Gluconacetobacter diazotrophicus PA1 5: one gene and its partner. The protein of the gene in region 2 binds, or shares a complex with, the protein of the main gene of each other region. Links are inferred from orthologs where the notes say so. Each region holds a gene or a part of one and is shown on either strand. Other genes may lie near its edges.

Region 1 (4,506 bases), 950 kb from region 2 along the record:
GGCAGATCGTGGTGTCGGCCGACAAGTCGCCGTCCGACCTGTCGGGGCTGGAGGACCGGCTGCGCACCCGTCTGGGCTGCGGCATGGTGGCGGACATCCATGCCACGACGTTCGAACTGCGGATCTCGATCCTGGAATCCAAGGCGGCGGCCTCGGGCGTCGCGGTGCCGGCCAAGGTGCTGGAATTCCTGGCGCACAAGATCACCTCGAACGTGCGCGAACTGGAAGGCGCGCTGAACCGGCTGATCGCCCATGCCAACCTGTTCGGCCGGCCGGTGACGCTGGAAGCGACGCAGGATGTGCTGCACGACATCCTCAAGGCCCATGACCGGCGGGTGACGATCGAGGAAATCCAGCGCAAGGTGTCCGAACACTGGAACATCCGCCTGACGGACATGTCCTCGGCCCGGCGTGCCCGCGCCGTGGCGCGCCCCCGGCAGGTGGCGATGTACCTGGCCAAGCAGTTGACCAGCCGCTCGCTGCCGGAAATCGGGCGCAAGTTCGGCAATCGCGACCATACGACCGTCATGCACGCCGTCGCCCGCGTGACCGAACTGATGGAACGCGACACCGCGTTCGCCGAGGACGTGGAACTGCTTCGCCGCATGCTGGAAAGCTGACGGGAAGCCGCCTCTTTCGGGGGCCTTTCCGCGGTTGCCGGGGGCTGCTACTGTCAGGGCATCAACCCTGATACGCGACTGCCGGACAACGATCCGGGTGATCCGTTGCCGGAACCCATTCCCCCGTCAGGCCGGCCGCAGCGGGTTGGCCTCGGGCAAGGAGAGTCTCTACCCATGAAGCTGAAGGCTGACCGCGCGACATTGCTGAAGGCGCTGGCCCACATCCAGAGCGTCGCCGAGAAGCGGAATACCATTCCGATCCTGGCCAATGTCCTGATCAATGTCGCGGATGGACGGCTGACGCTGACCGCCACCGACATGGAAATCGCGGTGGTCGAGGAAATCGGGGCCGAGACCAGCCGCAACGGCGCGGTGACCGCCCCGGCCGCCGTGCTGTACGAGATCGCGCGCAAGCTGCCCGACGGGGTCGCGATCGAACTGGACCATACCGGCGGCGACGCGCCGCTGGCATTGCGGGCCGGCCGCTACGCCACCAGCCTGAACGTGCTGGATGTCGATGACTTCCCTTCGATGATGGCCGGGACGCTGCCGTACCATTTCACGATGCCGGCCGCGGTGCTGCGCGGGCTGATCGACCGGACGCGCTTCGCCATCTCGACCGAGGAGACGCGCTATTACCTGAACGGCATCTACCTGCATGTCGCGGCAGGTGATGAAGGCAGCATGCTGCGCGCGGTGGCCACCGACGGGCACCGCCTGGCCCGTGTCGAGACCGAGGTCCCGCCGGGCGCCGAGGAGATGCCCGGTGTCATCGTGCCCCGCAAGACAGTCGCGGAACTGCGCAAGCTGCTGGACGAGGGGACCGAGGACGTGGCGGTGGGCCTGTCCGATACCCGCATCCAGTTCACGGTCGGCACCGTGACCCTGACCTCGAAGCTGATCGACGGGACGTTCCCGGAATATGATCGCGTCATCCCGCGCGGAAACGACAAGATCCTGCGCGTCGGCAAGCGTGATTTTTCCGATGCGGTCGCGCGTGTCGCCGCGATCAGCCAGGAGCGGTCGCGCCCCGTCAAGCTGTCGATCGGCCACAACCTGCTGACCCTGTCGGCGGTCAGCCCCGACCAGGGCACCGCGAAGGAAGAACTGGACGACAATTACGTCACCTACGATTCCACGCCGCTGGAAATCGGCTTCCAGGCCCGCTACCTGAACGACATCACGGACCAGATCGACAAGGATGTCGAATTCGCGTTTTCGGACAGTTCCGCGCCGACGATCGTCCGTGACGTGGCCAGCCCTTCGGCGTTGTACGTCCTGATGCCGATGCGGGTCTGACCAGGACCCGACCCGCTGCGTCTTCGATCCGCTGCATCATGGCGCGTCTCGACCGGCTGGCGCTGACGGATTTCAGGAACTACCGGCACCTGGCCTGGCGGCCCGAGGCGCCCGTCACCGTGGTGACGGGCGAAAACGGCAGCGGCAAGACCAATCTTCTGGAAGCCCTGTCGCTGCTGGTGCCCGGGCGCGGCCTGCGCGGCGCGCGCAGTGCCGAGATGGCCCGTCACGGCACCACGATCTGGGGCGTCGCGGCGCGCTTCACCGGGCCCGACGGCGCCCCCTTCGACATCGCCACCGGCAGCGATCCGGCGCGGCCGGAACGGCGGGTCTTCCGCCGTGACGGCGAAACCCTGCGCAGTCGCGCGGCCCTGGCCGATCACCTGTCCGCCGTCTGGCTGACCCCGCAGATGGACCGCCTGTTCCAGGACGGCCTGCCGGGCCGGCGGCGCTTCCTGGACCGTCTGGTCCTGGCGCTGGAACCCGGCCACGCGCGCGAACTGGCGGCGCATGACCAGGCCATGGGCCAGCGCAATCGCCTGCTGGCGGCGGGACGCGCCGATCCGGGCTGGCTGTCGGCGCTGGAGGATTCGATGGCGCGCCATGCCGTCGCGGCCTCGGCCGCGCGGCTGGCGCTGGTGACGCAGTTGAACGGCGAGGCGGCGCATACGGTGCCGGACGGCTTTCCCCCGGCGCGGCTCGATATCCTGTGCCCCATCGTCCAGCAATTGCGCGACCGGCCGGCACTGGCGGTGGAGGATTGGCTGCGCGGACGGCTTGCGGCCGGCCGGGCGTGCGATAGCGCGCGCGGCGGTGCAGGGATCGGGGCCCATCGGGCCGACATGGCGCTGTCGGACCAGGCCAGCGGCCGCCCGGCGGCACAGGCCAGCACCGGCCAGCAGAAGGCCCTGCTGCTGGGGGTGGTGCTGGCCCACGCGGCGCTGATGACGCGCAGCCGGGGCGAGGCACCGATGATCCTGCTCGACGAACCGCTGGTGCATCTGGACGAGGCGCGGCGGGCGGCCCTGTTTCGCAGCGTGGGCGCGTTCGACGCCACGGTCCTGATGACCGGAACCGATGCCGATCAGTTCGCCCCGCTGCGCGGCCGGGCGGGATTCGTCTCCCCCCGCAATGGCGCGCTGGACGGGAAGCCTGTATGATCGCGTCTTTCGACCACGATCCCAATCTGGAGCATCTGCCCGGTATGTCCGATCAATCCAATCCCGTTCAGAAAACCGATGCGGATATGCCAGACGCGGATATGCCCAATTCGGACGCGACCGGGACCCTGCCCGACGATTCGGACTACGACGCGGCGTCCATTTCGGTCCTGAAAGGGCTGGATGCGGTGCGCAAGCGCCCCGGCATGTATATCGGCGATACCGATGACGGTTCGGGCCTGCACCACATGGCGTTCGAGATCATCGACAACGCGGTGGACGAAGCCCAGGCCGGATTCGCCACAAGCTGCATCGTGACCCTGAACGGTGACGGCAGCGTCACGGTGCGCGACAACGGGCGCGGCATTCCCACCGACATGCATGCCGAGGAAGGCGTCAGCGCGGCCGAGGTCGTGCTGACCAAGCTGCATGCCGGCGGCAAGTTCAACCAGAATTCCTACAAGGTGTCGGGCGGCCTGCACGGCGTGGGCGCCGCGGTGGTCAACGCCCTGTCGGAATGGATGGAAGTCCGGATCTGGCGCAACGGGCAGGAGCATATGATCCGCTTCCGCCACGGCGAGCGCGACGCCCCCCTGACCGTGGTGGGGCCGAGCGACGAGCCGCGCGGCACGCAGGTGACGTTCAAGCCCAGCATCGGGACCTTCACCAGGGTGGAGTTCGAATTCGCGATCCTGGAACGCCGGATGCGGGAACTGGCGTTCCTGAATTCCGGCCTGCAGATCGTGCTGCGCGACGAGCGCCACACCCCGACGCGCGAGGAGAATTTTCACTTCCAGGGCGGGCTGGCGGCCTTCGTCGAATGGCTGGATCGCGGCAAGTCGTCGATCGTCGATCCGCCGATCACCGGCAGCCTGCAGAACGAGGACAACGGCATCAAGGTCGAATTCGCCCTGACCTGGAACGACAGCTTCCACGAGACGATGCTGTGCTTCACCAACAACATCCCGCAGCGGGACGGCGGGTCGCACCTGGCGGGCTTCCGCCAGGCGCTGACGCGCGTGGTGGGCAAATATGCCGAAAGCAACGCCAGCAAGAAGGACAGCCAGTCCCTGGTGGGCGAGGACATGCGCGAGGGCATGACCGCCGTGCTGTCGGTCAAGGTGCCCGACCCGAAATTCTCGTCCCAGACCAAGGACAAGCTCGTCTCGTCCGAGGTGCAGCCGGTGGTCCATGCGGCGGCGTCCGACATGATCGCCCATTGGTTCGAGACCCACCCCAAGGAAGCGCGCGCGATCGTCGCGAAGGTGATGGACGCCGCGGCGGCGCGCGAGGCCGCGCGGCGCGCGCGCGAACTGACCCGGCGCAAGGGCGTGCTGGACGTGTCCTCGCTGCCCGGCAAGCTGGCGGATTGCCAGGAACGCGACCCGGCGCGCTCGGAACTGTTCATCGTCGAGGGGGATTCGGCG
Region 2 (3,863 bases):
GCCCGGTGACGAACCGAGGTCCTGGATGAAGACGCGATCGATCTTGAGGCGGTGGATCGGAAGCCTGGTCAGATAGACCAGCGAGGCATAGCCGGTTCCAAAATCGTCTATCGCGACCGACACGCCCATCTGCTGCAGGGCGGCAAGCTGCCGCCCGGCGGATTCGGGGTTTTCGATCACCGCGGTTTCGGTCAGTTCCAGTTCAAGGAAGGACGGGTCCAGGCCGGCTTCCGTCGTGGCGTCCACCACCAGTCGATGGACGTCATGCTGGCGAAACAGGACGCCCGACAGGTTGACCGCGACACGGATATGAATGCCGTCGCTCTGCCATCGCGCCGCCTGGCGGCAGGCCTCGCGCAGGGACCACACCGTCATGGGCGCGATCAGCCCGGTTTCCTCGGCCAGCGGCAGGAAGCAGCCCGGATGGACCAGGTCGCCCCCCGGCTGCACCCAGCGGATCAGGGCCTCGACCCCGCATAAGGTGCCGGAGGCCAGATCGATCTGGGGTTGATAATGCAGGACGAATTCCTCGTTCTCCACCGCGCGGCGCAATGCCTGCTCCAGTTCGGTCGTGGCCGCGAAGGCCTGTTCCATTTCCTCGTCGAAAAAGGCGTAGCGGCAGCGTCCCTCGTTCTTGGCACGGTACATCGCCAGATCCGCGCGCTTGAGCAGCGTCTCGAACGTCGCGCCGCGGGCAGGGAACAGCGTCACCCCCGCACTGGCGCCGACGCTCGTGACCCGGTCGCCCAGGGTGAAGGGACGGGCGAAGATCCCCACGATCCGCTCCGCCATGTGCGCCGCGTCCGCCGCGTCGATGACGTCATGCACGATGGCGAATTCGTCCCCGCCCAGGCGCGCGATGATTCCGGCCCGGGGCAGCGCCGTCCGCAGCCGGAGCGCGACCTTGCGCAGCAACAGGTCGCCGATCGTATGGCCCTGCGTGTCGTTGATGCCCTTGAACCGGTCGAGGTCCATCAGCACAAACGCGAAAGGGGGGCCGTCCGCCCCGCGCTGCCGCAGCAGCACCTGCATCTCGGTCTCGAGCTTCGAGCGACTGGGCAGACCCGTCAACTGGTCATAATAGGCCAGATGATGCAGTTCCCGCTCGGCCTTCTTCCGGTCGGTGATATCGAGCGACGTGGTCAGGACGTACCGCATACCGCTGGCGTCGTCATAAAACGGGATCTTGGACGTCAGCAGGATACGTTCCATGCCGTACCGGTCGGCAATGCTTTCCTCGTACCGCGCGGTGGGCAGGCCGGTTTCCAGCACCTGCCTGTCGCGGAGCTGCGATGCCGCATCGTTACGCCCCTGCCCTGCCCCCATCACCCGGGCATGGAATCTGTTGACGAAGATGTAATTCCCCTCGGCGTCCGTGGCGCTGACCAGGGCGGGCACCGTGTCGATGACCTGCAGCAGGCGGTCGCGGCTGCCGCGCAGGATTTCGGCCTGCGCGGCCCGGCTGTTTTCCAGTTCCTGCTCCAGTTGCACGGGCGAGCGGGCGCGCTTCTGGTGCCAGCCCAGTTGCAGCAGGTTGCGGGCCCGGATCAGGAATTCCGTGTGATCGACGGGGCTGGACAGGAAATCGGTGGCCCCGGCCGCCAGCGCGCTGATACGACCCTCGCGGTCTTCCTGGGCCGTCACGACCATCACCGGCACATCGCCGCCCCAGCCCAGGGCGCGGATGCGCGCGGTGAAAGCCGCCCCGTCCATCATCGGCATTCTGCAATCGGCAATGACCAGATCGGGGATATTCGTGTCCCCAAACCAGTCCAGCGCCTCGATCGGGGAAGCGAAGGCTTCGACCTGGATGTCCGCGCCGAGCGTCATGGCCATCCGCGCGAGGATCGTCCGGGTGGCGGAACCGTCATCAACGACGACGACAAGTCGCATTCGGGCCTCGGCGGATGGGGTGCAGGACCGGAACGGCCGGCCGGACGCGACTCTGTCAGTGGGCACGACGATGATACGAACGCACCACAAACGCACGATATTCGTTTTGGATGCATTCCGGCCCGATTCCGGTCACGGCCCGGCCTGAACACTCCCGGGATCATCCAGGGCCAGGGCCAGTTGCGGGCTGGCACCGCCGGTGAGGTCGAGATTCGACAGCGTCACCCCCAGCAGGCGGATGCCCCGTTCTGGCGGAAAGAACGGCCGCAGCAGGTCGCATGCGACCTGGCGAAAGACGGCGTGCGCGGCCAGCGGCTGGGGCAGCGAGCGGGCGCGGCCGGTCTGCTGGAAATCGGCATATTTGACCTTCACCGTCACCGTGCGCGCGACCAGCCCCCGCTTGCGGCACTCGCCCCAGACCCGGTCGACCATGCCGTCCAGCGCCGACAGGGCCTCGGCCCAGTCATGGATGTCATGTTCGAAGGTGCGTTCCGTGCCCACGGATTTTCGGCGGCGGTCGGCTTCGACCGGCCGGTCGTCCCGTCCCCGGGCGATGCCGTAATAAAAGGCGGCCGCCTTGCCGAAATGCCGGGCCAGGCTGTCCATGTCGTGGGCGCGCAGGTCCAGGCCGGTGCGGATGCCCATCGCGCGCATGCGCGCGGCCGTTGCCGGGCCGATCCCGTGAAACGCCTCGACCGGCAGGGATTCGACGAAACGCGGGCCCATGCGGGGTGTAATCACATACAGCCCGTCAGGCTTGCGATAGTCCGAGGCCAGCTTGGCCAGGAATTTGTTGTACGACACCCCGGCCGACGCGGTCAGGCCCGTTTCGGCGCGGATCGCCGCCCGGATATCCTGCGCGATCGCGGTGGCGGAGGGACGGTCGATCAATGGATCGGTCACGTCCAGATAGGCTTCATCCAGCGACAGCGGCTGAATCAGCCCTGTATAGCGCGCGAAGATGGCATGGATCTGCGCCGAAACCGCCCGATAGACGTCGAAGCGCGGCGGAACGAAGATCAGGTCGGGACATTTGCGCCGCGCCGTGACCGACGGCATGGCGGAGCGTACGCCATAGCGCCGGGCCTCGTAACTGGCCGCGGCGACGACGCCGCGCTGCCTGCTGCCGCCGACGGCCAGCGGCCGGCCGCGCAGGGCGGGATCATCGCGTTGTTCGACGGAGGCATAGAAGGCATCCATGTCGACATGGATGATGCGGCGTAAGGAAGCGGGGTCGGGATCGGTATCCTGTGGCGACATGCCCTGCTGCCCGCACACGAAAAGGTCCGCCCCGGAGCATGACCCCGGGGCGATACGATCAGGCGCCGGCCTTGCAGCAGGACTTCTTCTTGAAGAAGAAGATCACTGCCGCCACCAGGCCCAGCGCCAGCATCCCCTTCACACACGGGGACTTCACGGAGCATTTTGCGGGACAATTGGCCATAATCTTTATTCCTTGCAACAACATCCGGCATGTGGACAGGCCGGATCGCCCACCATTCTACCCGCCTTGTCCCGGCTGGCTAGCCCGGGCCGGGCATGGCAGGTCAGGTCCGGGCATGGATCGCATCGCACAGCGCGGGATCGACCCCGCGCGCGTAGGGCAGGCCCAGGACGTCATGCAGATCGTCGCGCGTGGCGCGGCACACGGCGGCCGCGTCATGCGAACGCAGGGGGGACGCGATGACATGGCTGCCCGCGTCGGGAAAATCCACCCGCCGCCGCAGGGCCGGGGACGTTCCCAGCCGATCGAACATGTCCAGCATCGCCGGGACCGAGACCGTGGGGTCCTGATGCGCGGGGTCGCGATCGTAATAGCCGAGGAAGACCGGCGCCACGACGCGGCGGAACGTGTCGCCGGTCATCTGGCCCCGTGTCAGTTCCGCCAGCGCGACATACCCGTCGACATGCACGTCGCCGGTCCAGATCGGCCCCTGGGCAGCCCCGCGCGTCACGTCATGGCCGTGATT

The links.
Region 1: the proteins of dinB (region 2) and dnaN are in contact, whole or in part, in a solved structure (PDB 1OK7), measured with the Escherichia coli proteins. The link is inferred for Gluconacetobacter diazotrophicus PA1 5 from one-to-one orthologs.

The regions. Positions count from the first base shown.
Region 1 is NC_010125.1:1,798,982-1,803,487, forward strand. Bases 1-2,856 are described here. They hold dnaN (DNA polymerase III subunit beta), read left to right. Parts: upstream 1-794; coding sequence 795-1,919; downstream 1,920-2,856. Other genes in these bases: dnaA (chromosomal replication initiator protein DnaA), read left to right, coding at 1-620; recF (DNA replication/repair protein RecF), read left to right, coding at 1,958-2,856. In the rest of the region: more of recF, read left to right, coding at 2,857-3,079; gyrB (DNA topoisomerase (ATP-hydrolyzing) subunit B), read left to right, coding at 3,166-4,506. UniProt on the Escherichia coli protein: Confers DNA tethering and processivity to DNA polymerases and other proteins. Acts as a clamp, forming a ring around DNA (a reaction catalyzed by the clamp-loading complex) which diffuses in an ATP-independent manner freely and bidirectionally along dsDNA.
Region 2 is NC_010125.1:849,887-853,749, reverse strand. The notes cover bases 1,090-3,863. They hold dinB (DNA polymerase IV), read right to left. Parts: upstream 3,154-3,863; coding sequence 2,026-3,153; downstream 1,090-2,025. Other genes in these bases: GDI_RS03955 (alpha/beta hydrolase), read right to left, coding at 3,441-3,863; GDI_RS03965 (putative bifunctional diguanylate cyclase/phosphodiesterase), read right to left, coding at 1,090-1,893. Also shown: more of GDI_RS03965, read right to left, coding at 1-1,089. UniProt on the Escherichia coli protein: Poorly processive, error-prone DNA polymerase involved in translesion repair and untargeted mutagenesis. Copies undamaged DNA at stalled replication forks, which arise in vivo from mismatched or misaligned primer ends.